4 regions of the Virgibacillus sp. LDC1 genome follow, and region 2 is predicted to be linked to each of the others. Evidence: riboswitches for the same ligand, from Rfam matches in the RefSeq annotation. Region 2 holds a riboswitch; each other region holds the start of a gene.

Region 1 (7,341 bases), on a different contig from region 2:
GACGTTGATCAAAAAGTTAACGTTGCTGCCCAGTTTGTACAGCGTAAAGGATCCGAAGACAAAGATGACGGTGGTCTGGATCAGGATATATAAGGAATCTAATCCCATAACGCTTGGCGTCAGTATCCGGTTATTCGTGACCGTTTGAAACACCGTGGTAGACAGAGCAATCGCTCCGCCGGTCAGAATAATGGCCAGCACCTTCTTGATTCTTCTTGGAAGCGCGTAATCCCAATTGCCGCCAAGATCAATGAACAGAAAGACTGCCACCAGGATGATTGCCGCTGCGGCCAACAGGCCGAGTTTGGCTTTATAAGTCATATGCCTTTCTCCTCATCAGTAAGAAAATGAATATACCGCTTCCGAGTACGCCCACGGTTAGACTAATCGGAATTTCATAGGGATAAATAATGATCCGGCCCAGGATGTCACAGAACAGTACGAACCCGGCCCCCAACAGCGCGGTATGCGAAAGGCTTTTTTTCAAATGGTCTCCTAAGTATAAACTGACAATATTAGGTATGATCAGACCAAGAAACGGAATCACGCCGACGGTCAGCACGACGGATGCCGTAACCAGCGCCACGATGACCAGTCCCAGATTCACAACTCTCCGGTAGTGAAGGCCCAGGTTGGTTGCAAACTCCTCTCCCATTCCGGCCACCGTAAACTTGTTGGCAAACAGATACGCCAGAATCACAAGCGGGATGCTAATATAGAGCATTTCATACTGGCCCTTCATGATCATGGAAAAATCACCCTGAAGCCATGCGGACATATTCTGAATAAGATCATATTTGTAGGCAAAGAAAGTGGCTATCGAACTGACGATATTACCAAACATCAGTCCAACGAGCGGGATGAAGATCGCATCCTTGAACTTGATCCGATCCAGGATCTTCATGAAGATAAAGGTTCCTGCCAGAGCGAATACAAAGGCCACAAGCATTTTGATAAGCGGTCCGCTTGTCGTGAAGACGAGCATCGCTACCAAAATCCCCAGTCTGGCTGAGTCCATCGTACCTGCCGTGGTCGGCGATACGAACTTATTGCGGCTGAGCTGCTGCATGATCAATCCGCAGATGCTCATGCTGACACCCGCCAATATGAGACTGACAAGCCTAGGAAACCGGCTTACAAGCATAATATGCTGTTGTTGTTCTGTCATCGAAAACAGTTGCAGTGGCGAGATATCTTTAACTCCAATAAATAATGAAATTACGGAGAGTACCACAACGGCTGCAAATAAGTATCTAATCTTCATGGCTCTTCCTTCTATGCGTATGTCTCTAAACACCCGGGATCTTGCAATTTTCATCACCATTCTCATTGAGATTGATTATCAATTGCGTTCTGATATGCATTATATCATCCTCATTCTGGCTCGACAAGTATAATTGAGAATGAAAATCAATTAATAGCTTCATACATGTATATTTTGTCATGAATTGTTCATAATATGAAGTTTCGAGGAGACATAACTAATATCCACAGGCAGAGTCACACTTTCGTTAAGCTTCCCTTTAATGAGGCTTCTCTAAAAACTAGACGAATTCAATTCATATTAAATACATAAGAAAAATTATATTTAATCAAAAGCCGTTGACAATTGCTCTAAGTTATATTAATATCCTAACATAATTATTATTTCTAACTAAACGTAAGTTAATATGGAATGATAATTAAATTGATTGCAATAAAAAGCAAAATGCATATTTGCTTGAAGTAAAGGACATCTTCTTATCAGGCGAATGCAAATTCGATTACACCAGGAGGTTTTTTTTCAATGTCTAAAGATTTTTCAACTGCACTCAAAAATCGCCGTTCTTATTACGGGATTAGCAAAGAATCCGTTATCTCGGACGAGCGTATCCAAGAAATCGTAAACGAAGCGGTTAAGTATACCCCTTCTTCTTTCAACTCCCAAAGTGCACGCGTCGTTGTATTGCTTGGCGAACAGCATGATAAACTGTGGAACATGACGGAAGGCATCCTGAAGGAAGTCGTTGGCGATGAAGAAGCCTTCAAATCCACGGCCGACAAAATGGCTGCATTCCGCGCTGGTTACGGTACGGTATTGTTCTTCGAGGACAACAACGTCATTGCCGGGCTGCAACAAAACTTTGCCGCTTATGCCGACAACTTCCCGGTTTGGTCCAACCAATCCAACGGCATGCTGCAATTTGTAGTATGGACATCCCTTGAAGCAGAAGGTCTGGGTGCATCCCTGCAGCACTACAACCCGCTGATCGACGAAAAAGTAAAATCCGAATGGAACATCCCAGAAAGCTGGAAGCTGATTGCTCAAATGCCTTTCGGTAAGCCGGTTGCTGAACCAGGCGAAAAAGAATTTGCACCGCTGGAAGATCGCGTGAAAGTATACAACTAAACCAATAGATGAAAAAACCGCCTTCCTAAGTTCCTGCAACTGGGATAGGCGGTCTTTTTTATAATGGGCAAAGATTGAAAAACCGATCGCAAAACGATACAATTACACAGGTAAGAACCCTCGAATTCCTACGATAACGGAGGCTCCGGGGCAAACTTGCAATAACCAACTACATAGGATGTTGGCTGTACTAGGGGTGCCATGTGCTGAGAGACGGCGGGCTGCCGTTAACCCTTATCACCCGATCTAGGTCATACTAGCGTGGGGAAGTGTAGCATTTATGTTTATTTCTTTTCGTAGGCATAACTGCACCTTCTTCATGGGGTGCGGTTTTTTTGCGTGGACTTATATTATGGGGAGGAAATGACAATGAATGAGCTTGTATGCGGAACCAGCCGGATCGTCGGATGCCGGTTCTCGGTATTTCCCATGACGGACCGGTTTGTAGAGGTCATCATGGACGCACTACAATCTGTGGATACGGAGAAAGTGTGGATTCAGACAGATGATGTGAGCACCTGTATTCGTGGACGAGCAGAGCATGTCTTTGATGTTACAAGGGCGATATTCGCCCATGCCGCGGCGAGCGGCGTGCACACCGTTTTTAATGGTACTTATTCCATCGGCTGCCCCGGTGATACGGACGCCGATGTATATATGACTGAGGATTCGACCCTCTTAAACCGTGACATCGGAGAACATGCCGAAATCGAGACTGCCTGCCAATTCGCTCTTTACCCCATGGGTACCGATAACTATATGGAAGTCATCTACAGTGAAGTAAATCGTGCGAAGGAAGCCGGGACATTCGCCGGAAGCGTTCATTACGCCAGCCGATTGGACGGGTCCCTGTCCCGGGTATTTGGATCGCTTGAAGACGCGTTTTTACATGCGATTCAATCCGACAGCAGCCATCTGGTCATGACTGCAGTTGTGTCCGCACACAGCCCATCAATCAAAGCCGCATCGAATTGAGTTCTATTGAGGCAGACAAAAGCCCGGCAAAAGCCGGGCTTTCCTGTCACTAGCTGCCAAGAATCTTGACAGTTTAAACCCAAGCACTCAAGATAATTACGAGCAGGATAAAGAGAACCAAAATAGTTCCTACTGAATTGCCCCATGCGCCGCCGTATTCTCCGCTCATGAAGATCCCCTCCTGGATTTAAAGAATGACGTGATGTAATCACACTATTATAGTATTGCCCGCTTTGTGCTAGTGTCACGGCTAATGTACCTCTCTTTATATATTGGTTAGGAAATATTATTCCTCAAAACCAATGAGAAGCTTCCCTCCGTACGGACGGAGCATTTCCTCGGTGAATGCCATCAGAGCTGAGGGATCATCCTGGCGATACATCGCCGCGAGCGCTGCTTCCAATCGGTCTCCCAAGATTGTGTCATAGCGGCTGAACAGCCGGAACAGTGTTTTCCCTTCACCCGTCCACTCCCGGTTCACCCTAAGTACAAATTCACAGAGAATCGCCGCGATTTTGTGCACCGTAAACCATTTTTCGCCATCCCTTCGTGGACCCTCCAAGTCCAGCATGTACTCGGTTAGCATATAACGGTATTGGTTCATGTCGGTTAGCGTCAAGGGCATGGGGCCGTAATTCAAATCGCTTCGGGCCTCCGCCCGTACCTCTTCTCCCTCGGGCAGCGCGCGCAGCACCGTCCCATCCGCAATCATCCGCTGCATTGACGGATTCGCCGCCATGACGCCCTCGTCGAAATATTCGCGATACGAGGATAAAGACAATATAAATATTTCCGCGATCCACCCATGTGCCTCTATCGTCTTCCTGCTGAAATCATATCCGTCCCGTTCTATGACCATGATGTCCAAATCGGATTGTTCATTATATTCGCCTCTGCTCGCACTGCCGCCGAGCACAGCAAGCAAACAGTCGGGATAATCGTGTTGAATGACACGTTTCGCTGCCTCTACCGGTTCCATCCTCATGACGTTTCCTCCAATATGACTCTAATCCTCCCGAAAAAAGGGCTCAAAATATCTAATTCAGCTAAAACCCTAAACGTACCTGAATCATATGGTAAATAAACGATTACCCTCATGTTGATCATAAGGAAGAAGGGATAGATGAGATGAACTATATTCATATGCTCTCCAAATTAGGCATGGGCAGTGCCCACCCGGGAGGATTCGAGGCAACCCTCAGAATGCTGAAGAATTTTCCCATTCAACCGGGCAGCCGCATTCTGGAGGTGGGGTGCGGAACTGGCAGAACCGCATGCCATCTTTCGGAGATGGGGTATCAAGTGACCGCCATTGACCTAAACGAGAATATGATCAAAAAAGCCCGCGCAAGAGCCAAGGCTATGGAAATCGATGTCCAGTTCCATCAGGCGGATGTATGCGCATTGCCTTTCGAGGACAACCAATTTGATCTGATCATGGCCGAGTCCGTTACTGTATTTACAGATACTTCGAAATCGCTGCCCGAATATTACCGCGTTCTGGATCATGGAGGTGTCCTGCTGGACAGAGAATTGCTGCTAGATAAGCCCATGCCGGAGGCAAAGCTTCAGGAACTGCTCGAATTCTTCGGGATCCCTAATCTCATGATGAGGGAAGAATGGGCGGAGTCGCTCTTGGCTTGCGGGTTTAAACAAGAAGAGATTCTGGAGTACAATCACTTCAATGAGCAGTTAAAGGAAGAGCAAACACGTCATTTGGATACATTAGAACAGCGCGATAAAGGACTTCTGTTCGATGTTGCGCTTTGGGAAACGCTGTTCAAGCATGACCGCATGATCCTGGACAATACCGATTATCTCGCTTCCGCCTTATTCCGGGCTGTAAAATAAAATCATTTCCTATCTGTGCATTAAGGGGGATTCGCATATTCGCTGCGTATCCCCTCTCCCTCCTCAAATTTCAGTTCTTTCGACCTAATTCAACACTTTTTGTCATTTCGTTCTATCTAGTTTTGCCCGTCGATGCTATAATCATGGTAAATATATCCTATGTTGTTGAGGAGGACTCATTCTTATGGCATGGTTCAACAGACTCCCTATCTCGCGGAAAATTACCGCAGCCTGTTTTCTCATTGCCGCTTTGTTTGCGGTTCCAATGCTGCTTGCATTTATTCTAATGGGTAAAGCAATCATTGGTGTGGTCATCGTCGTGGCACTAACCGGTCTTACGGTTCCTCTTTCTCGCCTCATTGAGAAAGCGCTTACGAATTCCTTTGCGGAAATCTCCAGCGTTTCCGCCAAAATCGCTAAAGGCGACTTCACCTTCCAGGTAGAAGAGGTTGGGGGAATGAACGATCTCAGCCGAACGTTCAACAGCATGGTGGACAAGCTTCGTAAAATATTGCAGGAGACCTCGGATATCACCCGCCAGGTCATGACGTCAAGCTCAAACATCTCGATTAAAAACCAGGAGCTCATTCAAGTGATGAATCAGGTCTCCTTATCCTCCAATGAGCTGGCCGTCGGCGCTAACGAAATTTCGGAAGACGTAGCCGAAATGACGCATTCCATCCGTGAGATCGAAGAGAAGGTCAGCAATTATACGCATTCAACCCAGGAAATGAATACCCGTTCGATCGAAACGCTGGGACTGGTTGAGCAAGGAAGGGACTCCGTTGCCAAGCAGTCTGCCGGAATGCAGCGTAATATTGACGCAACGGCCAAGGTCTCGGAATCCATTGATGCACTGGCCCAGAGTGCCAGGGGAATTACGCAGATCACGGAGACGATCTCGGAACTTGCCGATCAGACCAACTTGTTATCCTTGAACGCATCCATTGAAGCCGCAAGAGCAGGGGAGCATGGCGCGGGCTTTGCCGTCGTAGCCCAAGAGGTGCGTAAATTGGCCGAAGAATCCACGTCATCGACACGGGAAGTATTCAATCTCGTACGGAGCATCGAATCGGACGTGAAACATGCGACTCAGAACATTAAAATTAATGAAGAGGTCGTCAGGCAGCAAACCGAAATGATCCGTGAAGCTGAGCTGGTGTTCATGGAGATTGTAAACAGTGTGCAGTATATTTCGGAGCAGATCGCTGCTTTCTCCAAGGAGAGCGAATCCATGCTGGATAGTGCGAAGAGCATTTCTTCCGCGATTCAGAATATATCGGCGATCACACAGCAATCCGCCGCAGGAACGGAGCAGGTGTCGGCATCCATGAATGAAGGCATTTCATCGATCCAGAAGATGGCCGAGGAAGCAGAAGCGATGAATAATGCCGTCTTCCGGCTGCAAAAAACGATCAACATTTTCAAATTTTAAGTATGGTACAGACTACATAATGTATACTGCTTTCGAAGCGACTACGGACCGAAAATGCAAGAAATGGCTGTGCGAGGATAACATCCTGAGCACAGCCATTTTTTCATTTGTACCATTATTAAATCTGACGAACCGTATGTCATGAGAGCAAATCTTCAAATGGGGCAGCTCCCTTTTTGTATCATATAGAGTACACCAGCATTATTGCTCGCTCCATAACCGCGCTGTATTCGCAAGCCGTCCTTCTTCAAACTCGACTCGGTATATATCCGGCAGCGTCATTCCTTGCCAGAACTGATAGTCGAATCGTTGATCATAGTGCTGCAGCATGAGTGTCATAATGTCGCCATGCGTGCCAATCACAACGCGCTTGCCTATATGTGTATTCAGGATTTCCTCCAGCACCTGGACTGCTCGGCTTTGCGCGGTTTTGCTGGATTCCCCTCCGGGGAAGGAAGTGGCTGGATCCTGAAACAGTATCTTTTTGGCATCGAGGAATGAATGCCCCTGAAAATCTCCGGCATTCCGTTCCCTCAAGTCCTCTTGCTCCGCAATCGGTAGTCCTAAAGCGTCCGCCAATGGTTGGACCGTATCCTTGGCTCGCTGATAGGGGCTTGATATGATAACGTCAATCCCTTCCCCCAGGAGTAATTCCTTGACTCGAACCGCAGCGAGCGAACCCTCCGCAGAC
Region 2 (7,341 bases):
TACAAGCATTACGATACAGACCCTGAATTATGCCACCGAATTCATAGACAATACCAATGCACTATGGAAAGAGCTTGAGAAACGCACCAACACCAAGCTGAATATTACGTGGCTGTCGCCGTCCACGGCCGAAGAGAAGATCAATGTCATGCTGGCATCCGGCGATCTTCCAGAGGTTACTTTCGTGGAAACGATGCAGAACCCGCAGCTGCAGAAAATGCTGAAGCAGGGAGTCTTCTGGGATCTGACGCCGTTTCTTAAAGACTACCCGAATTTGAACCGCGAAGAACTGAAGGAAATGTGGGAAATCACCAAGATGGATGGCAAGAACATCGTCATTCCTCGTTATTATCCGAGCTATGGCGGAGGCGTGTTCCCGATGATCCGCAAAGACTGGCTGGATGCCCTACAGCTGGAAACACCCAAAACGCTGGATGAGTTCCATAACGTGTTAAAGGCTTTTAAAGAACAGGATCCGAATGGTAACGGACAGGCCGATGAGATTCCATATGCCGCAAATCCGGGGGCCCTCGCTTATATTTATAATATATTTAATGAAACGCAAGGGTCCTGGAAGCTTCAACCCGATAATACCCTGACTCCGATTATGACATCGGATGAGTCAAGGGAGGCCATGTTGTGGATCAAAAAGGCTTATGACGAGGGCTTGTTCCCCAAAGACTTCGCAATCATGAAGTTCTCGCAGGTGATGGATACGATGCGAAGCGCCAAGGCAGGGGTAGGGGGCATGTCCATGAACCATGCCTGGGTGACCGGCGAAGCCGTGAAAGGCGTTGATCCCAAGGCGGATCTGATGCCGCTTGCTTACTTGGAGAATGCTAACGGGGTGAAGTATACGCCTTCAGGATCGCCGTACTACGGCGTGTACCTGATTCCGAAGAAAGTGCCGGAGGCGAAAGTGAAGAAAATCCTCGAGTTTTTCGATTACGGTTATAGTCAAGAAGGCAATGAAATGCTGACCTACGGAATCGAAGGTGTCCATTACAATGTGGAGAACGGGAAGAAGGTTGCAACCCCGCAGGCCGCTGTAGATAAGACGGGTGACGGCAACTTGAACAATATGATTCACCTCGTCAGCGACGATATGGCCATCAGCGCGGTAGGGATGCCGGATGAAGTATACGAGCGGAACGTAGAGATCGTCACAGAGCGAAAGACGGTCAAGGTTCCGAATCCTTCGGGAGAGCTGTATTCGGAAGCCTATAACAAATACTATCCCGAGCTTTCCAAGAAAGTGGAGGATATGCGGGTCATGGTCATCACGGGCAAAGAACCGGTTGAATCGTACGATAAACTGATCGAAACGATCAAGAGTGATCCGAAGATGAAGGAAATTACAGACGAGATGTCAAAGGCATATCAGGAGAAGTACGTTAAATAAGTATGTTAAATAAGTACGTTAAATAAGGGAATCCAAAACCACAATGCTGCAGCTTGCATTGTGGTTTTTTGGCGTGAATAACAGAAATCGCCCCTCCATGTTATATTTCTGATGTCTAATATTAAACATCCTATAATTTTACATTAAAGCATAAAATATTACATGAGGGGAGGATATAAAGTCATGGAAACGAAGGAAGGCATAAAGTTTAATATCGAGCAAGAACGGCATAAGCTTCATAAGATGAAGCAGCGGTATCGTGATTTTAATCATCCCAAAGTCCTCAGACAATCAATCGTGCTCGATGAGTTGATTAATCAATATAACCGATTTCTTAAAGAGAACAAGCCGATTGCCTAAACAACCGACTTGAGCTGAATGTAGATTCTTTTTATAGATCGTAAAGTCTCGCGGCGTTCTCATACAAAATCCTGCGGGCCTCGGATATGGACAACCCCTGAAGCTCAGCCCATGCCGCAGCCACAGAAGCCGTCATCCGTGGATGGGTCATCTGTCCGGTGAACGGACCCTCGAACGGCCAAGGACCATCGGTTTCGGTCATGACGAGATGATCCGGATATCTACATGCCATATCACGAATTTCTTCCTCATAGAGGATGTCAGGCGTAAAGGAAATATAGTATCCGTTACCCGCCATCCGCTGCAAGGTGTCGCGTGAGCCCTTGAACCAATGAAAATGGGCACGAGTGACGCCGTATTTTTCGAGCAAATCACATGCGATATCCGCATCTTCATATACAGCGTGCAGAATGACCGGTTTATGATGCTTTTTAGCAAATGCTATAAATTGCTCCAGCAGATCGGCGTAAGGACGGTTATCCCAGGGACGGCCCTCCGATTCAGCCTCCAGCCTGGCGTAATAGGGGAGACCCACCTCTCCTACGGCAACCATCTCATCGGCATGCTCTGCCATCCAATCCAGCAGTTCTTCGGTTTCGTCAGAGGAAGGGAGGGGCTGCTCCGGATGATAACCGAAAGCTGGCCGCACCATCGGTCCGTACTGCCTGGCCAGCTCCAGGTTTCGCTTGCAGGAAGCCAGATGCATGGAGACGGAGATGAGGGATTGAACCTCATGATGGCGGATATCCGCCAGAATCGCTTGTTGATCGGATAACGAATAACTATCCAGATGAATATGAGTGTCCATCAGTGGGAAATTCGCTTCACGCTGCATGAATGATTTCATCGTTACATAACCTCGCTTGTAAGCTTCCATGAAGCATTTTGCTGATCATGGATGTATGTATTCCGCTGGCCTTCATCGGTCAGCGTTTGTGCTGTTCTTCCCGCATGATGGCGGAAATTTCGGTTTTTAATGCAATGAAGGACGGATCCATCAGGATATTTTCCCGGCGTGGACGGGAAAAAGGGACTTCTACCCTTTTCAAGATGGTTCCGGGCCGTGCCGACAGGATATAGATGCTGTCCGAGAGGAGCAGCGCCTCCTCGATATGATGGGTGATCATCAGCACCGAACGGCGCGTATCCTCCCAGATATCGAGCAGCCAGCGCTGCATATCGCTGCGCGTCAGCGCATCCAATGCGCTGAACGGTTCGTCCAGGCACATGACTTCCCGTGGACTCATCAGTGCGCGCAGAAAAGCCGCCCGCTGCTGCATTCCGCCTGAAAGGGTGTGCGGATACGCTTTTTCGAAGCCGGAGAGTCCGGCCCGTTCCATCCAGCTGCGGGCATGTTCCCTGGCAGCGGCTTTCGAGGTGCCCCTCAGCTCCTCGGGAAGAAGCACGTTGTCCTCCACCGTACGCCAAGGGAAGAGTGCCGGCTGTTGAGGCATATAGGCGATGCGGCCTTTTTCCCCGGTCACGTCCTGACCATCCATGAGAACGGAGCCCGCATCCGGAGCCGTTAACCCCCCGATGATATGGAAGAGCGTGCTCTTTCCGCTGCCTGAAGGACCAATCAAGGAGACGAATTCCCCGGGCTGCACCTGGAGCGAAAGATCATCCAGCACATGCACTTCGCTGCGCCGCTCGCGGAAGGTTTTACGAAGGCTGCGAACCTCAAGGGCAGGCGCTGGCGGGACCGCTGCAGAGGATCGGCCAAGCCTGTCATGATCCGACAGGGATACTTGATGTGTCATATCGCAAAGCAGCCTCCTTTTATATATGTTGGAAAATGTCCATTCACAATGGTTTTAACCTTTTCGATTCCAGCGAATCAGCCGCTTCTCCAGCAGGGTGATCAGCAGCACCATCAGCAGGCTGAGCAGGACGATGACCAGGATGGCAACAAACACCCGGTCCGTGCGGTAGCCGGATTTTTGCAGCATCATGTAGTAGCCGATTCCCCGGTCCGAGCCGATCCATTCCCCGATCACCGCACCCATGACCGAATAGGTGGCCGCAATGCGAATCCCGGAGAAGATGGAGGGAAGGGCATGCGGCAGCTCCAGCTTGGTGAAAATTTGCCACGAGGTAGCTCCCGCCATCTGCATATAATTCATCATGGTGCGGTCAGTACGGGCGAGTCCGTCCAGGGCCGCAACAGCGACAGGGAAGAAGCAGACCAGCGTAATCACGATAACCTTGGGCAGCATGCCGAAGCCGAACCAAATCATGAGAAGCGGGGCAAGGGCGATGGTCGGCACATTCTGGCTAAGAATAAGAAGCGGATAAAGGGCGGTTTTGAGAAAAGGCACCATGTGCAGAGCCAGCGAGATGACAAGACCGATCGCCGTGCCGATCATAAATCCGATCAGGGTTAATTGCAGGGTGGCCGCTGTATGCTGGAAGAGACCGGAAGCTCCGGTAACGGCCTCATGCCCGATGGCCGTCGGCGCAGGCAAAATAAAGGGTTCAATGTCGAATACGGATACTGCGGCCTGCCAAACCATCAAAAAGAAGAGGACCGCCACAACGGGCGGCCAAACAGAACTCCACCAGCTTTTCATGGACGGTATTTCTCAGTCAGCTTATCCATGCTGATGCCGGTCGGATGATGCGCGATTTTGACTTGGGATATGATGCTGGGACTTCCCGCATTCACCAGCGCCTCGTGCATGCGCTCAACGATCTTGAGCAGCTCGGAGAGCTCTCCTTCCATGGTCGTTTCGAGTGCATGGACCTCATATTTTACGCCCGATTCCTGAATGACCTTGATCGCTTCATCCACATAAGGGATGCTGTCGGCCCCGTTTGGCGTTCTCGGTATTACTTGAATGCTTAAGAGTGTATTCGCCATATAAACTCATCCTTTCGTGCAAGCTATATTGTAATGGAAGAGAGGCAGCCTGCTGTCTCTCCTCTTAAATAGAAATAACCTTATGGCTGCTCCGGTAAAAATTCATTGGTAAATGCGCGGTCCGCGTCAAGTTCCTTCTCCAGCAGCTTGCGCTCAAACATCCAGTCGGCATACCCCGACCATACTTCGGCTTTCTGCTCGCCCCAGCGGGGTGCATCATCCTGATAACGGGGGCTCAGCCATTTCTGGCTGGCGAGAACCAGTTCGGCATCCAAGTCAGGAACAGCCTTCGTAAGCAGGGCTGCCGCATCTTCAGGATGTTGAATCGCATAGTCATATCCTTTTGAAGTCGCCCGCATGAACGCTTTGACAAGCTCGGGGTCCTCCTGGATCTGCTTCTCGTTCGTTACGATCACCGGTGTGTAATAATCAAGCTGCTCCGAGTAGTCCTTCACATAAATCATGTCAAGCGGCTCATTGCGAAGCTCGGCTTCAATCCCCGTCCAAGCATAGAAGATCCAGGCAAAATCAATGTCGCGTTTCACGGCCGTAAAATAATCGGCATCGCCCATATTGATCATATTCACCTTGCTGACATCGGCGCCATCAATCTCCATGATGGATTTCATGACGGCTTCCTCCACAGGCGAGCCCCAGCCTCCATAGGATTTTCCTTCAAAATCGCCTGCCTTCACGATGCCCTTATCCTTGGGGGCGGCAAAGCCGGATGTATTATGCTGAATGATCGCTGCAATGGAAACGAGCGGCAATCCTTGCGTTCTGGCCAGCGTTACGCCTTCCTGATAGCTGATGCCAAACGGCACGTTTCCGGATGCGACCAGCGTATCGGTTCCGCCTGCTCCCGGCTGGACGATCTGGACATTAAGCCCTTCTTCCTCATAATACCCAAGCTCCTTCGCTGCATACAGGCCGGTGTGATTCGTATTGGCGGACCAATCGAGCATCAGCTGTACGTCACGGAGTTTCCCGGGAGTCTGACTGTCTTCGCCTTCGGCACCTGTCTTCTTGTTCTGTCCGCTTGTGCCGCATCCAGACGCAACCATCAGCAGGACGCAAGCAAGAAGCAGCGGAATCCATGTTCCCTTCTTCATCGTTTTTTCTCTCCTTTGAATTCTCTTTCTATAACCTCGTTAACTCCACAAAAAAAGCGCCCTGATGATATCAGGACGCATGACGGCGTAAGTGTATACCACGGCAAATGAACAGCTGCCGCAAACATGGGCTTCCTACGCTGGCATTACCCAGATCAGGTGTAAGGGTCAGTATCATATCGGATACACTCTCAGCCGGCCAAATTCCAGCTCCCCCGGTATTTATGAAGTTTCGATCATTACATCCGCTATTATAGTCCTAACACACCAAACCTGTCTAGTTCGAAGGGGCACGAACGAGGCAGGTCTACTTTTAGAACACGTATGCAATTGGAAGAATGAATGGAGCTATGAACCTTTCACAAGATAAAGGATTTGAATAAAGCTTCTACCGTACGTAAGAGGTTAGCGCTGGAAAAACTCAATCCACTCCCCTTCGGGACCGTGAACGAAGAAATAGCGATACCCATTCGGGAGCGTCACGATTTCCTCATCCAAGTGAGGCACGTCCAGTCCCTGAACGCGAGCATATTCCTCTTCGATGTTATCCGTGCTGACGGCAAAATGATGAACGGTCCCTTCTGCGGGCAGCGTGTCGCTGTATCCCTGAATAAGCTCGACCTCCGTTTCGTCGCTGCCGTTAAATCCGAGGAATGCCAGCTGGATGACGCCATTGGTATGGGTAAGGCGATCCTTCAGCTCAAGTCCGACGACGGCGGTGTAAAAGGCGATCGTGGTTTCAAGGTCCCGGACGACAATGCCGACATGATCCAATCGTTTCTGTGACAAGGCTAAACACCCTTTCCGATTCATATGAGATATGAATGAAATATTATCACATAATTCCTATACGTCAAGTAGGTCTTGAAGGAGGCAACTTTTCGGAGCGTTACGGGTTTCATAGAGTAGAATCCGTGGTTTTTCTTTCATTTCCTCATCTTTACTTTTGGGTGGGTAAAAAGTATCATGAGAACTAGAAGTATTAATTCGAAAGACCTAACAAACAAGTGTTGAAAAAAGCTTACCTTTTGGCCGAGGAGGAATGCTTATGAGTCCAACTCCAGCAGATCATCTGTGGATTCGACTCGCCATGATATATGCATTCATTCAGATAATGATCGCTCTGTGGATGCCTGACGCTTTATCGCTTCAGCGTGTTCTAGTCATTATTCCTCCTGCAGCCGCCTCCGTTTATTTAATGTGGATTAGTCGGCGCTATGAGGTGCATCTTCGCAGGTTTTGGTTTATTGTGAGTCTCGGATTGATGGGGGATGCAGCGGCCCGAATCATTTACGCATGTCATGTTTGGTTTGGAAAAGAGAGCGCTTTCTCTCCGGCTCTAACCCATTTCTTCTGGGGGCTCGAACTCATCCTGTTCGCAAGTTCTCTCATTTATTTATTCCGGCATGTACAGGGTTCGTTTCGGGGGCTCCGGTTTATGCTGGACATCGTGATTGTTGGCATAACGGTCATGACGGTAGGATGGGAGTATTTCATCAAACCTGAGCTTGAGGGTCTGGCCCATGAGGCAGTATGGGGAAACATTTGGGTGGACATGCTGTATCCGCTGTGCGCAATGGTACTTATTTTTTTTACGCTGGTGTTGT
Region 3 (7,341 bases), on a different contig from region 2:
GAGAGGTCTTTGAACATCAGCCGCTCCTCGCCCGGATACTTCAGACGCAATCCCTCCACATACACGGCCGGTTCCGGAAGCATCTCAGCGGACTGAGCCGGAACCTGGCTAACCGTGGCATTAGACATGGCGCGGATCATCCAGTGCTTCGTAATCCTTCTTCGACGCAGGACGCAGCAGGGATGTCACGCCCGTACGGTCAAGCGCTTTGGCCAGCAGGAGCATCAGGAGGCCTGCAATGACGGCGCCGCTGAGTACCCGCATGCCGTATTTGGCAAGGAACATCCACGTCTGCAGGTCATCGGTATAACTGTAATAGAAGTCCATGATCATCGAGCCGATGGCCGCGCCGGCTCCGGCAATCGCCAGCGTCCACGCGGAGGTGCTCCGATAACGGAATGCCGCGAATACCAATTCTGCCCCCAGTCCTTGAATGAGGCCATACAGCAGCAGGGTCAATCCCCAGCCGCTGCCAAACAGCACTTCCACGTGGGCCGCCGCCACTTCCGCGATGATGGCCACTCCCGGCTTGCGGATCAGCAAGTAAGCAAGCGTGGCTGCAGCGAACCACATGCCGTATAACAACTCATCCGCTTCAAAGAACAGCGGTTTTAACAGATTGTAAACCGAACCCCAGAAATGATAAATGACGCCAAGCACCAGCGATACCAGCACCGTCACCAAAATATCGCTTAACCGCAGCCCTTTTCGGGGCTGAACCCCCAACTTCTCTTGCACAGACGTTCCCATAACAACACATTCCCCTCTCCACCTCTATTTTTGTGTAAACACAACAAAAAACCGTCTGGAAAAACGCGCAGACGGAAAAATAGGCCCTATGTAGGCAGGGTCGGATATTCTCTACGCTGGCATTACCCAGTTCAGATTAACGGTCAACAGCGGATAACAGCTGCAATCTCAGCCTGATTCACTCAAGCCCCCGTATTCCTATTCGGTTTCATGTTAACTTTAAAATACACATTCGCTCCGGAATAAGCAAGAGCCTTTTTTCAAAAATGGCTATTTATTGATTTCCATCTCATTCTATGTCAATATCAGAGTGGTTGGCTTTTCCACCAACGTTTATTGCTGACACCTATGCACAAAGGAGAATGACATGGCTAAACAATTGCTGCGTCTGATGACTGAGCTATCCTCCCGCAAGTGGCTGTCCCGAATCATGGGGCATTGTTCCCACAGCCGGCTGAGCCGTCATCTAATACCTGCATTTATACGAATTTATCAAATTCCGGCGCATGAAGCGGAGAAAGAAATCCATGAATACCGCTCATTGAACGAGTTCTTTTCCCGCCGGTTAAAAATAGGCCTGCGCGCCATAGATGATACCGCCGACGCTATGGTAAGCCCGGTCGATGCCACGATTTCGGCAATGGGCGCCGTCAACGCCGGCACCATTCTGAGCGTCAAGGGACAGGATTATACCCTGAGTGAGCTGCTCGCCAAATCGCCAAGAATGGAAAACTACATCAACGGTTATGCTTTCGTATTGTATTTAAGCCCGACCGATTATCATCGCATTCATTCCCCGGTAACCGGTGTTCAGGCGGAGAGCGAGCATCTGAAGGGCCGCGTTTACCCTGTGAACGATTTTGCGATGACCCATATTCGGAACGTGCTCAGCCGCAATGAACGCCTCATTACCTATATTGCGCATGAGTTCGGCGAAGTTGCCGTCGTGAAGGTCGGAGCCATGAACGTAAGCAGCATCCGTTATGCTGACGAGAACGTGAAGAAATACGGGATTGGCGATGAGCTCGCGTACTTTGAATTCGGCTCTACCGTCGTGCTTTTGACGGAGAACGGCACGTTTACTCCGCGCGGTGACCTGGAACCCGGCTCCAAGGTGAAGATGGGGGAACTCCTCGGTTTGCTTCATCCGTCCCCAGCCAGAAAAGGGTAATCCCATTCACCTTACCAAACATCGCATTTTACAAGTTAAGGCCATGAATCATTCGCGGCATGAATGATTAACGCCGGCCCAGCATCCGATACATGATCCGCTGAAACAGCCGATCCGGCAGCACGCCCTTGATCCATGCGGTTAGCCGCGTGCCTCGGGGCAGCAAATAGCGGAACCTGGGCTTAGCCATGGACGCAATTTTTGCCACAAGCCTGGCTACCTCCAGCGGATCCCCGCTTCCCCTGGCTGTCCGCTCGGAATACTCCAGCACGCCCTTCAGCAGATCGCTGTAGGGTGATCCTTCCTTTACCGCAAGCTCCCCAAAGCTTTTGTTCCAAATCGGCGTGCCATAGGCACCGGGCTGGATCAGCACGACATCGATGCCAAAGGGCATCAACTCCATGGACAGGCTTTCGCCAAGCCCTTCCAAAGCAAATTTGGAGGACGCATAAGGTCCATAACCCGGAAAGCCGACCACGCCGCTAATGCTGCTCATGAGAATGATTTTGGAATGTCCGGTACGGCGGAGCAGCGGCAGCATATGCTGCGTTACCGATACGGTCCCGAAAAAATTCGTCTCCATCTGCTTTCGCCAGCCGCTGAGCGGCACTTCCTCCACCATGCCGCCTACCACCTCGCCGGCATTGTTCACCAGCACGTCCAAGCGTCCATACCTCTGCTCTATCTCCAAAGCAGCGGCCTTGACTTGTTCCTCGATGCATATATCCAGCTGGAATACGTGAATGCGCCCGGCAACATCTGCTTGTTCGGCTCGGGCCAACAGTTCTGCCGCCGCCTCAGGCCTGCGCATACCCGCAGCCACGTCATAACCTGCTTTTGCCAGCTCCAGACTGATGAGCAGTCCGAACCCGCTCGACGCGCCCGTGATCAGCGCAACCTTTCCTGCTCCCGACGCTACCACCGGATCACCGCTTGCTCTGCCAATGCCACTCTCTCCTTCACTCGCGTCACCCTTCCGTTATCCGAAATGCCTGCCTGGTCCATGTTCCTAAGAACCCTGCGTTCAGCGCCTTATACATATTCCTAATATAACAAAATTTCGCAACGTAATCAGAGTCCCTATCCGTATATGCATCCATTAAATAGCCCCACAAAGTGGAGCCTATGCTTCGATGCTTATTCCAAATACTTTGCGGGGACCCCAAAACATATCGAAAAAAGGGAGCCATTTAGCTCCCTTTGCGTTCATCCAGAGAAAAGCGTATATGATAACGGGATTCAACGTTCCCCGTATGTAGGCCAAGTCTCATTAAAACCACACATCCTGATGATTCTGAGTCGTTGTCTTCATGCGGCGCAAGCGATTTCTGAAAATAGCGCAGCCACCACGACTGAAGAAACGTCCACGCACCCGTCTTCTTGGGCTCATTCCTCTCTCCCCCCTTCATAAAATGAAACTGTATTTCGTTTTTACCCTAAATCGCTTGCTATGAAACCCATCTGCCCTTCGGCCACTCAGGTAAGTTATGGAAGGGCGGGGGATCACCGAATCTCGGATGGGCTCTTGCCCGTATACTGCTTAAATTGCCGGCTGAAAAAGAAAATATCGCGGTAACCCAGCGCGTCGGCTACCTCCGTTACGTTCATCCCTTGATGCAGCAGCAGATGCTGCGCCCGCTCAATCCGCATCTGAATGATATAGGATTGCACCGGCGTGCCGATCAGTTCCTTGAACTTGATCGAGAAGTAACGGGGGGACAACCCCGCTCTGGCCGCCAAATCCTCGACCCGATGGGGAATCCCCGGGTGCTGGCGGACATAATTCGCGATTTCATGGATCGCCTCTGACAGCTGATTGCTTGCTTTTTTGACGACCGGCTCAGCGAGATCCGAGCGAAGCAGATGAATCATCAGCTGTTTCAGAATAAGCTGCCCCTCCTCCAATGATCCATAGGGCTTGTCCAGATACAAACGCACGTAACGCGCGAGCAAATATTCGAAATCCATCGTTTCCGTCAGCTTCCGATAAGATGCCGGAATCTCTTGGACCGGGTCGGTCACGTCAAAATGGATATATGTCAATACGAGCGGCTTCTGCGGGTTGTGCGTCGCGCTCGTATGATCTCCGGGTCGGAACAGAAAGCAGCTTCCTTTTCCCACGGCAAAGGGCTCGTCATTGAGCTCGACCGTGCCTTCACCGCTCCATACATAGAACAAATCATAATTCTGCATGGGTCTTTCGCGTTTTTGCCATTTCCAGCCCGGCTCACATACGATTTTGGCAAGCGCAGGCATGATTATAAAAGAAGACGGCGATGCATTCAGCATCACGTCATAACCCCCTCATCTCATTCAAAAATTGACCTCTTTTCCATCATACCCGTTTTTTATGTTTTTTGCATGTCCAGCCACGCCTGCGCAATCCGGGTAACCCCTTCTTCGATGCTGGCTATGTCCAGATGCGAGAAGCCGAAGCATGCCGCAGGTAACCTGGGGGTACGATGATATACCGATGCATCCCGAAACATGACGCCGCGTTTGCGTGCAGCTTCTTGGAGCAGGACATACTCTTCCTCAGAGCGCAGCCAGTTCGCATAAACGTGCAGGCCGGCATCGCCGGGATGAAGACGAAACAGTTCGGAGGCATGGGTATCCATCGCCTGGCGAAGCGCCTCATACCGCGCACCATACAGCCGGGTCATTCTTCTAAGATGCCGACCGTAACCCCCTCGCACAATAAAGCGTGCCAGCGCACGCTGCTCCAATACAGCTGGTGAAATCGGCTCGTAAAGCGCCTTGGCCTGCACAACCGCCTCAACCAGGCTTGGGGGAAGCACGGCATACCCGATGCGGAGCCCGGTAAACATCGTTTTGGAGAACGAACCGACAAAGATGACACGTCCCTCGTTATCCAGCATCCGCAAGGGCTCAATCGGCTTGCCGCCCCAGCGGAACTCGCTGTCGTAATCATCCTCGATAATAAAGGCCTGACGGCTTCGCGCCCAATTCAGCAGCGCCCTTCTTCGCTCCAACGGCAGCACCGCTCCCGTCGGGTATTGACGGCTGGGGCTTACGACAAGCAGGCCGGCGTCCCAGTCACGCGGTATCAATCCGGCATCGTCGACCGGGGATGGCAGCGGAATCCCGCCGCTCAGGCTGATGCCCCGATAGATGCCATGATAGCCCGGATCCTCCATGACCACCTGATCGCCAGGATCGACCAGCAGCTGAAACATCAGGACAAGCCCCTGCATGGATCCGCTGAAAATCACGATATGCTCGGGGTCGGCCTGGATTCCCCGCGTAAAACGCAGATGTCCGGCTATCGCCTGCCGCAGTTCGAGATCCCCCTCCGGCGGCGCTCCGTTCTGAAGCTCAATGCCCCCGCTTCCGCCGGCGTAGGATAACGCGCTCCTCCACTCCGAATAAGGAAAATCCTCCATGGGCATCCGTGCATTCGCGAATGAGATTGTACCTCGGGGAGGTTCTCTCAGCATCATCTGTGCCGAGGTATACTCCCCGCTTTGGCTCACCAGTCGTTGCCCCCATGCCGAGAGCACCGGCGCTCCCTCGACCGGCGGCGGTTGGTCCACCATAGCGATCCCCTCCGCTACGTAAGTTCCGCTGCCCTGCCTGGATACAACATAACCTTCGGCCATCAGCATGTCATAGCTCTGCGCGGCCGAGCCTCTGGACACGCCATACAGCTTTGCCAGCTCGCGTGTGGCGGGAAGGCGGGTTCCTTCCGGCAGCTTCCCGCTATGAATGGCAGCACGAAGTGCGTGGTATAGAGCCAAATATTTATATCGATATTGTTCCACATACGTCTCGAACGGCAATCCCAGCTCCATAATGGCGACTCCTCTATCATTTTTTGAAATTGGACTATATAAATTACTCTAAATTGGCGCTTTTTCCTTGTCAATGATCATCGTAAACTGTTATTCAAAATGATAGGGGGAGCGTTTAATCATGAGAAGAGACGAATTTGCGATGGAGGATCAACAAGAAATCGAGGATTTCCTCAGCGGCATGAGCTTTGGTTTCCTTGGAACAGCCGATGAAGAGGGAATCCCTCGTGTAACGCCATTGAACTTTGCCTATGTTAACGGAGCGTTCTATTTTCACGGCAGCCGGATGGGTGAAAAAATGGATCATCTGCGCCGGACGCCCGCCGTGTGCTTTACCATAGCTGACGAGTATGCACTGATCCCTTCCTATTTCTCCGATCCGGAGATGGCCTGCCCGGCCACGGCCTACTTCAAAAGCGTAACGGCGATCGGCGAGGTGGTGATCGTGGATGATCTGGAGGAAAAGGCGCTTGCGATGGAGGCACTGATGACAAAGCTGCAGCCTGAAGGCGGATACCGCACCATTGACGCGAGTGACCGGGCTTATATCCCCAGACTGAAAGGGGTAGCGGTCATCAAGCTCGCCCCGCAGCGAATGAGCGCCAAGTTCAAGTTCGGCCAGAACCTGAAGCCGGATCGGCTCCAGGCCGTCGTCGAAAGGCTTGAATGCCGCGGCAAAGAGCGGGATGAAGAAACCGCCGGGCTGATATGCAAGTATCATCCTGGACCGCGTTAAAGCATTACAATTATCCGTGACGGTTCCCGGGGTAGGTGGTATAATGTTAGGCAATGAAAACGTAAAGGCAACTTGTCACCTGCTCTTACCTTAACCAAAAGTATTCGGAAGGAAGGAATCAGTTCATGAACCCATTGGTTGGTCAATTGAATGGAAAAATGCAAGCCGGCAATCCGCATGTGTACGACATGCTCTCCACACTCGGCAAAGAAATCTACTTCCCGAAAGAAGGCATCCTGAGCCAGTCTGCGGAAGCGACGAGCCATGCGAAAAAATATAACGCTACGATCGGTATTGCAACCGAAGGCGGAGTCCCGATGCATCTGGGCGTCATCCAAGACAAACTTTCGGCTTACCAGCCGAAGGATCTGTATCCGTATGCCCCTCCGGCAGGCAAGCCGGAGCTGCGCTCCGTATGGCGAAACAAGATGATTCAGGAGAACCCTTCGCTCGAAGGCAAGAGTTTCAGCAATCCCATCGTCACGAATGCGCTGACGCATGGACTTAGCATCGTAGCCGATTTATTCGTGGATGAAGGAGACGCCGTTATTTATCCCGATAAAAATTGGGAGAATTATGAGCTGACATTCGGCATTCGCCGCCATGGCATTCATGTAACCTATCCTCTCTTTACGGACGATATGAAATTTAACGCCGAAGGACTTCGTCAGGCTCTGCTAAGCCAGAAGGATAAAGGCAAAGCGGTCGTGCTGCTGAATTTCCCGAACAACCCGACAGGCTATACGCCTGGCGCTCAGGAAGGAGCCGCCATCGTGTCCGCAATCCAGGAGGCGGCCGAAGCCGGCATTAATATTGTCGTCGTTACGGATGATGCGTATTTCGGATTGTTCTTCGAAGATTCGCTGAAGGAA
Region 4 (7,341 bases), on a different contig from region 2:
CTCACTCATCGTGGAGCAGGTACATTGTCCTACGTATATCATATCCGGGTCTTTATGGCAATCTGATCTAGGATGTTACACGAGAATGGATGAAAAGAATGGCATGTTGACGGAAAAGCTGAGCCTATACAGTAATTTAAAATCTGACGTAAGCAAAACAAGAGTGCCGCAGAAGCTTCGGCACCCTTGTTCATAATCCGCATATAATCCTCCTACATCTCAAGTAATTCGTTGGTTGCACGGCGTATCTTTCCTATAAAAGCCTCCACAGCCTCCCGAGCCGACTCTGCTCCCGTCACGGCGGAGATCACCGCGACGCCATCTGCACCCGCTCCCATGACTTCCTCCACGCGCTCCACGGTAATCCCGCCAATCCCAACGATTGGCAGATCGATTCCAGCTTTGCGCAGTTCACGGAGAATCGCTGGGCCTTGCACAGCCTTAGCGTCATCCTTCGAGCGGGTCGGATAGATTGGTCCGATGCCAAGATAATCGGCACCGTGGAGAATGGCGCGTCTCGCCTCCTCCACGGTATGGGCGGAGACACCCAGAATCCGGTTGCCGATCCGCTCCCGTACGGAAGCCGCGCATTCGTCGTCCTGGCCGATGTGCACACCGTCGGCGTTCAGCTTCAGCGCCAGCTCCACATCGTCATTGACGATGAAGGGTACGCCCGCTTGGCGGCACTGATTCTGGATCCGGCGAGCCAGCTGGACCATCGGCTCCCCAACAAGCGCGCCATGTCCCTTCTCGCGGAACTGGACCATGGTCGCGCCGCCAGCCAGTGCCTTCTGCACAATTCGGCTTGGCTCTTCGATACAGTTCACGCTGCCGAGTACGAGGTACATCCGTAGATGCTGCCTCATCATTTCGGGTGTCACTCTCCCCGTCATCGCAGCACCTCCTGACGGCGGCGACGATACGCCCAATGATTCGTGGGGCCGTGTCCTTGCCCCAGGTTTAAGCCGTCTTCAATGGCCGCTTGGATGAAAGAGCGTCCGCTCTGAATGGCATCGAATGCGCTCAAGCCTTTGGCCAAGCCTGCGGTGATGGCGGCAGAGAAAGTGCACCCGGTACCATGCGTATGAACGGTATGAACTCGTTTGCCGTATAATTCCGTGAAGGCCATACCATCGTATACAAGGTCCATGACGGGAGGACTGCAGGGATTTCCGAATCTGTCGCCATTCTTGATAATTGGGGAGCGTCCCTCACTTAACTCCCCGTTATGGCTGGCAGTTCTCGTTTGGCCAGACGTTAATTCGGACCTAGGCAACTCTTCCTGCTGCGTATCCGCCATTATATCTGGTTCCCTGTCTCTTTGGTGATCCGCATCTTCATGACCGACAAGCATCCCCTCATCATGGCCGCCCTTGATCACAACGATCTTGGGCCCCAGAGCATGAATACGCCTCGCTGCTTCCTTCCGATCTTCCATTGTGCGGATACGCATCCCCGCCAATACTTCGGCCTCCGGTATGTTGGGGGTGACAATCAAGGCCAGCGGCAGCAAATCTTCTCTTAAAGCCTGCACCGCTTCGCTTTGCAGCAGCTCCGCTCCGCCTTTGGCAATCATTACAGGATCGACAACGACCTTCTCCCAGCCAAAAGCCCGAATCCGGTCAGCAACCAGGCGAATGATCTCGGCGTTGAACAGCATGCCCGTCTTCAATGCATCTACTCCAAGGTCCGAGCCTACCGCTTCCATCTGCTCGGCGGCTGCTTCGGGGGGCAGTGGATATACGCCGTGAACCCCCAAGGTATTCTGCACCGTGATCGCCGTAATCGCCGACATGCCGTATACGCCGAGCTCTTGGAAGGTTTTCAGATCGGCCTGAATGCCGGCGCCTCCGCCGCTATCGGACCCGGCAATCGTCAGTGCCCGGGGCACGCGAGTCTTGCTCATCGTGTGCCACCTGCAGCGGTCGCTTCTGCTTCCCGGACAGCCGCATATCCTTCCAGCGAGTCTGGATGGAGCTTTGCCAGCTCATCCAGGAAAGCGATCTGGAAGCTCCCCGGTCCCTGGTCTGCCGTGCGCTCTGCGGCTTTTGCCGCCGCGGCCCCGTAGAAGGCCAGTCCCGCCGTACCCGCAAGCAGCAGGTTTGCCTCCACTGCGGCAAAGGCACCCAGCACCGAGGTCAGCAGGCACCCTGCGCCGGTGGCCTTCGTGAGCAGCGGGTCACCGCCAGTAATGATACGCACTTCACTTCCATCGGTAATTACGTCCTCTTCACCGGTAATGGCCACGATCGTGCCTAATTCGCGTGCAGCCCGCACAGCCAGCTCGGCATGATTGCTGCCTGCGCTGATGCCAGCGTCTACGCCTTTGATCTCGCGGGCCTCCCCAACAAGGTGAGCGACTTCAGCCGCGTTTCCACGCACAAGCGAAACCTTCACCTCGCTCAGAATCCGCAAGGCCGACTCCGTCCGAAAACGGGTCGCGCCCGCACCGACCGGATCCAGCAGGACCGGGACGCCATGGGCATTGGCCGATTGCCCCGCTATTATCATCGCATCCACCAGCTCGCGGTTCAGCGTGCCGATGTTCAATACGAGTGCGCCCGCGATGGCGGCCATATCCGCCACTTCCTCGGGCGCGTAAGCCATGACCGGCGACGCGCCCAGCGCGTACAAGCCGTTCGCCGTAAAATTCGTAACCACCACGTTTGTCATATTGTGAACGAGGGGGCTCGTCTGCTGTACCTTCGTTAAAAGCGCCGAAACCTCTTTTTCCCATGCATGCATATGAATCAGCCTCTCTTATCTATAATGGAATTTATGTGCTTGATACAGTTTCTCCTTACAGCACCGCAGCCTGCAGCTGCACCGGCCATTCCTCCTGCTTATATGCCATATCCCAGAACATATACTCCAGTTGGCAGCTCAGCATGAAATGCTCCGTCATCCGTTCCCGCTCGGCTGCCGTCGCACGCTCTGCCCATTCATCGACACGGTTGCAGAACTTGGCTGTCGCGTCTTCCCCCCGGTTGCCGTAGAAATAAATCCAGTCATAGAATGGATGGGACGCATCCGGCTTCACTTCATCCAGCAGCCTGCGACCAATCTCCAGGTACGTCCACGGGCAAGGAAGGAGTACCGCCATAATCTCGCCCAGACTGCCCTCATGCGCCACCGTCAGCATATGACGGATATAATGATGCGCGGACGGAGCAAGCGGATACCCCTGAAGCTCTTCATAGGTCACCCCGGCTGCTGCGCAAAAATTCTGATGCGGGTGCACCTCGCTGTGCAGGATGAACGAAATCTGTTCGTTAAAGGTCGCGATCTCTTCCCTGCTGGTCGATTTAGATATGGCGATACCGTAAATCCGCATGTAGGCATTCAAATACTCAAAATCCTGTTTTACATAGTGAATCAACTGCTCCCGCTCCAGATTCCCCTGGGCAATGCCTTTTACGAAGGGATGATCGAAGATTGCTTGAAAAATACCTTCCGCCTGCTGACGGAGCTCTTGCGTGAAACTCATTTTTGTCCCCACCTCCAACATATTGAAGAGCAGGAAGTCCGTAAGTCACGAGTTTCCAGGCAACGCTAAAAAGCCGCCCCCGAAAACTGGAGCGGCTTCGTCAACAAGCCCGAGTGCGCCAAAAAACGCACCGAGACCTCATATACGAAGGCTCCACTTTCCTACGCTAGTACGAACTAGATCAGGTTCAAAGGGTCCAAGATACGCTCTTGTCTCAGCCGCTAACGGCTCCCCTAGTGGACTTCCTATTCTTTTGTCTAATACTGTACATAGGTTTGTGGGTCGTGTCAAACGTGAACCGTCCGCGGACGGAACTCCACGCTTGAAACCTTTTCATGACCGGGTGATCATAATGTTCTACGGTGGCGGTGGTTATTTTGCTAAATTAAATAGCCGTATGCCCAAAACTTGTTTTGGGAACACTGACGCTCGGTTGTCATATATGCCCCCGCATAATGAGTACATCAGAGCTCAAATAAATGAAGTTTAAGGGAGCGAGCGTATTTATGACGAACCCATCGAAAGCGGTTAAACCCATTCCGGATGGCTACACCTCCGTGACACCGTGGATCATCTCAAGAAACTCCGCAGCGCTGATCGAATTCCTGCAGCAGGCTTTTCAAGCCGAAGAGTTAGCCCGCGTCTATGTTGGCGATGGTATCATCGGCCATGCCGAGGTGCGAATCGGAGATGCCGTCGTGATGATGTTTGACGCGAAGCCGGAATGGCCGGATAGCCCGGCATACCTCCGTTTATATGTTGAGGATTGCGATGCCGTCTACCAACAAGCGCTGGCCGCAGGAGCCGTCTCGGTCACGGAGCCAACAAGCTTGTTCTTCGGTGACCGGGTGGGACGGGTACGGGACCCGTTCGGCAACTTATGGTGGATTCAGACGCGAATGGAGGACCTCACTTCTGAGGAAATGGAACGACGAGCCCAAGACCCGGAATACATCCAGGCGATGGCCTATGTTGCCGGAGCGGACATTGTGGTGAAGATTTCGTAAAAAGGTGGAAGCGAAGCAAAAGCGTCATTACAGGGAGGGCACGGATGGATTCGTGGATGGATTCGGTGTCCAGGGGATGCTTGGATGGCTACCAACCAAAACGATGTAGAACCGCATGATTTTAAGTAGCTATGGTTTAGTGGTAGAAAACGGGGGAACTCAGAGTAGATAGCTGAGGCCACTGCTGGTCGTGGTGCTACTGCTGGCCTTGGTGCTACTGCTGGTCTTGGTGCTACTGCTGATCTTGGTGCTACTGCTGATCTTGGTGCTAGTGCTGATCTTGGTGCTACTGCTGATCTTGGTGCTACTACTCATCTTGGTGCTAGTCCTGATCTTGGTGCTACTGCTGATCTTGGTGCTAGTGCTGATCTTGGTGCTAGTGCTGATCTTGGTGCTACTACTGATCTTGGTGCTAGTGCTGATCTTGTTGCTAGTGCTCGAGGGCAAGCGGACTGAGGATACGTTATTTAGCCAAATCGGGGTTATTTTCGAGAGCTAGCGGACACCAGATACGTTATTCATAGAATATGATGGCAAATAGGCACCTTATTGCGGTAATAAGGGATCCTGTGTCCGTTAGATTTAAGAGTTGGGAGCGAATTAAGAAAATAAGGGATCTGGAGTCCGTAAACAGGTGGTCTTTTTGCTACTACTCATCTTGGTGCGACTACTCATCTTGGTGCTAGTGCTGGTCTTTTTGCTACTGCTCATCTTGGTGCGACTACTCATCTTGGTGCGACTGCTGGCCTTGTTGGCTAGTGCTCGAGGGCAAGCGGACTGAGGATACGTTATTTAGCCGAATGGGTGTTATTTTTGAGAGCTAGCGGACACCAGATACGTTATTCATAGAATATGATGGCAAATAGGCACCTTATTGCGGTGATAAGGGATCCTGAGTCCGTTAGATTTAGAATTGGGTGCGAATTAAGAAAATAAGGGAACTGGAGTCCGTTAACAGGTGATCTTTTTGCTGCTGCTCATCTTGGTGCTGCTGCTCGTTTGCTACTACTATCTTGGTGCTAGTGCTGGCCTTGTTGCTACTAGTCATCTTGTTGCGACTGCTAATCTTGGTGCGACTACTCATCTTGGTTCTAGCGCTCGTTTGCTACTACTCATCTTGGTTCGACTGCTGGCCTTGTTGCTACTGCTCGAGGGCGGCAAGCGGACTGAGGATACGTTATTTAGCCGAATGGGTGTTATTTTCGAGAGCTAACGGACACCAGATACGTTATTTATAGAATATGATGGCAAATAGGCACCTTATTGCGGTAATAAGGGATCCTGAGTCCGTTAGATTTAACAATTGGGTGCGAATTAAGAAAATAAGGGAACTGGAGTCCGTTAACAGGTCAGGGGTAGCGGCAAGAAGCAGGGGGAGTTGGTTATGCTGTGCTGGCGTACAGTGTGGCATGCAGTTACATACCAGCGACACAGCGATGCTACCGTGCAGATATGCTGCCAACGCAGCCGTACCGGCGACGCAGCGATGCTACCGTGCAGCTATGCTGCCAACGCAGCCGTACCGGCTACACAGCGATGCTACCTTGCAGCTATGCTGGCGACGCGGCGGTACTGGCGACCCGGCGATGCACAAAAAAGGAGTCATCCCTCAAGATCTCAGATCTTGAGGGGTGACTCCTTTTTTAGCTTTTTCCTATGCAGCATTCGTTTTCATTCATTCATTACTGAATGCCGTAAAACTCCTGCAGCTGGTCAATCATCAGATTCGCTGCCAGGATGCCGCCTGCTGTATTCCAGATGGCATCATCCACTTTGTGGGCTTGGCCGTTCTTGACGACGTTCAGGTTTTTCCACAGCGGATCGTTGATCCATTCCTGCTCGGTTTGGTTGGCACCGCCATCCCCGGTTTCATAAGTGAAGTAGAACAGTCTGTCGGCATCTGCCTCAGGCAAACGTTCCTTCGTAATCTCGTCAACGAAATCGTCCTTGGCGTTCTTGGTCATGTCGTTGCGGGCGATACCGATTTTCTCGAAAATGACGCCCGAGAACGTATTGGTATGGTACACGCGCGTCTTGCCTGCCATGAAACGGACCACGGAGACGGTCTCATCCAGCTTGCTTCCGGCCTTTTCTTTGAAATCCTGAATCCGCTTGTCGTATGCAGCCAGGAGCTCTTCGCCTTCAGATGCCTTGTTCAGTGCCTTGGCATACAGCTCAAAATTGGTCTGCCACTCGCCGCGAAGATCCTCGGCAAAAACAGTCGGCGCGATCGCCTTCAATTGCTCATATACTTTCTCCTGACGCATTTTGTTGCCAATAATCAGATCCGGCTGCAGGCCGGCGATTAGCTCGATGTTCGGCTGGCTCTCTTCCCCTACAACGGTAACGCCTTCCATCTGGTCTTTAATATGCGGATACCATGGGTCGCCTGTCCAGGATCTAACGGCACCTACAGGCTTCACGCCCAATGCGAGAAGGGCCTCTGTTCCTTCGTTCGTGAGAACCACCACTTTTTGAGGCGTTCCCTTGATCGTTTCCGTACCCATCGCATGCGTAACTTCATACGATTCGCTTGCTGCGCTTTCATTGTTACCACCTGCAGCATTCGTTGTGTCGCCGCCGGTACTGTTTGCGTTTTCTTTCGCTGGGCTTGCTCCGCACCCGGCAAGGATCACGATCATGATGAGAGCCAGCAAGCTAAACTTGAGGCCTCTCGTTGATTTATTTGCCATTCCTTTTCCCATACCTATCTAAATCCCCCTTGTGTCATATCCCTCTACTTGAAAATCATTATCAATCACTGATTCAAAACTATAAAGGGTTTTATGAAAAATATCAAGATATTTATGAGAATGATTATCAAGATCATTGACAGATGGGGTCCCT

The links. A riboswitch is a leader RNA that binds a small molecule or an ion and turns the genes downstream of it on or off. The one in region 2 is predicted to bind thiamine pyrophosphate.
Region 1: another riboswitch for thiamine pyrophosphate. It lies ahead of OHJ21_RS13950 (YkoF family thiamine/hydroxymethylpyrimidine-binding protein); the one in region 2 lies ahead of OHJ21_RS23245 (ABC transporter substrate-binding protein).
Region 3: another riboswitch for thiamine pyrophosphate. It lies ahead of OHJ21_RS20035 (ECF transporter S component); the one in region 2 lies ahead of OHJ21_RS23245 (ABC transporter substrate-binding protein).
Region 4: another riboswitch for thiamine pyrophosphate. It lies ahead of tenA (thiaminase II); the one in region 2 lies ahead of OHJ21_RS23245 (ABC transporter substrate-binding protein).

The regions. Positions count from the first base shown of each region.
Region 1 is NZ_JAOXLZ010000001.1:3,130,690-3,138,030, forward strand. It holds gene OHJ21_RS13935 (iron chelate uptake ABC transporter family permease subunit) at 1-321, opposite strand, end outside; gene OHJ21_RS13940 (ABC transporter permease) at 311-1,264, opposite strand; gene OHJ21_RS13945 (nitroreductase family protein) at 1,787-2,389, shown strand; TPP riboswitch at 2,572-2,674, shown strand; gene OHJ21_RS13950 (YkoF family thiamine/hydroxymethylpyrimidine-binding protein) at 2,759-3,364, shown strand; gene OHJ21_RS13955 (sporulation protein YjcZ) at 3,438-3,533, opposite strand; gene OHJ21_RS13960 (nucleotidyltransferase domain-containing protein) at 3,651-4,349, opposite strand; gene OHJ21_RS13965 (class I SAM-dependent methyltransferase) at 4,508-5,215, shown strand; gene OHJ21_RS13970 (methyl-accepting chemotaxis protein) at 5,400-6,650, shown strand; gene OHJ21_RS13975 (histidine phosphatase family protein) at 6,852-7,341, opposite strand, start outside.
Region 2 is NZ_JAOXLZ010000002.1:582,994-590,334, forward strand. It holds gene OHJ21_RS23215 (extracellular solute-binding protein) at 1-1,402, shown strand, start outside; gene OHJ21_RS23220 (aspartyl-phosphate phosphatase Spo0E family protein) at 1,586-1,762, shown strand; gene OHJ21_RS23225 (TatD family hydrolase) at 1,794-2,609, opposite strand; gene OHJ21_RS23230 (ABC transporter ATP-binding protein) at 2,689-3,522, opposite strand; gene OHJ21_RS23235 (ABC transporter permease) at 3,577-4,332, opposite strand; gene OHJ21_RS23240 (MTH1187 family thiamine-binding protein) at 4,329-4,622, opposite strand; gene OHJ21_RS23245 (ABC transporter substrate-binding protein) at 4,703-5,734, opposite strand; TPP riboswitch at 5,850-5,961, opposite strand; gene OHJ21_RS23250 (VOC family protein) at 6,140-6,523, opposite strand; gene OHJ21_RS23255 (diguanylate cyclase domain-containing protein) at 6,783-7,341, shown strand, end outside.
Region 3 is NZ_JAOXLZ010000001.1:4,381,947-4,389,287, forward strand. It holds gene OHJ21_RS20030 (ABC transporter ATP-binding protein) at 1-128, opposite strand, end outside; gene OHJ21_RS20035 (ECF transporter S component) at 121-750, opposite strand; TPP riboswitch at 842-954, opposite strand; gene asd (archaetidylserine decarboxylase) at 1,118-1,921, shown strand; gene OHJ21_RS20045 (SDR family oxidoreductase) at 1,989-2,843, opposite strand; gene OHJ21_RS20050 (helix-turn-helix domain-containing protein) at 3,425-4,210, opposite strand; gene pdxR (MocR-like pyridoxine biosynthesis transcription factor PdxR) at 4,270-5,733, opposite strand; gene OHJ21_RS20060 (pyridoxamine 5'-phosphate oxidase family protein) at 5,855-6,469, shown strand; gene OHJ21_RS20065 (aminotransferase class I/II-fold pyridoxal phosphate-dependent enzyme) at 6,595-7,341, shown strand, end outside.
Region 4 is NZ_JAOXLZ010000005.1:274,108-281,448, reverse strand. It holds gene thiE (thiamine phosphate synthase) at 213-893, opposite strand; gene thiD (bifunctional hydroxymethylpyrimidine kinase/phosphomethylpyrimidine kinase) at 890-1,906, opposite strand; gene thiM (hydroxyethylthiazole kinase) at 1,903-2,745, opposite strand; gene tenA (thiaminase II) at 2,801-3,487, opposite strand; TPP riboswitch at 3,629-3,732, opposite strand; gene OHJ21_RS25915 (VOC family protein) at 3,994-4,494, shown strand; gene OHJ21_RS25910 (hypothetical protein) at 4,793-4,993, shown strand; gene OHJ21_RS25905 (hypothetical protein) at 5,453-5,707, shown strand; gene OHJ21_RS25900 (hypothetical protein) at 5,802-6,122, shown strand; gene OHJ21_RS25895 (ABC transporter substrate-binding protein) at 6,177-7,199, opposite strand.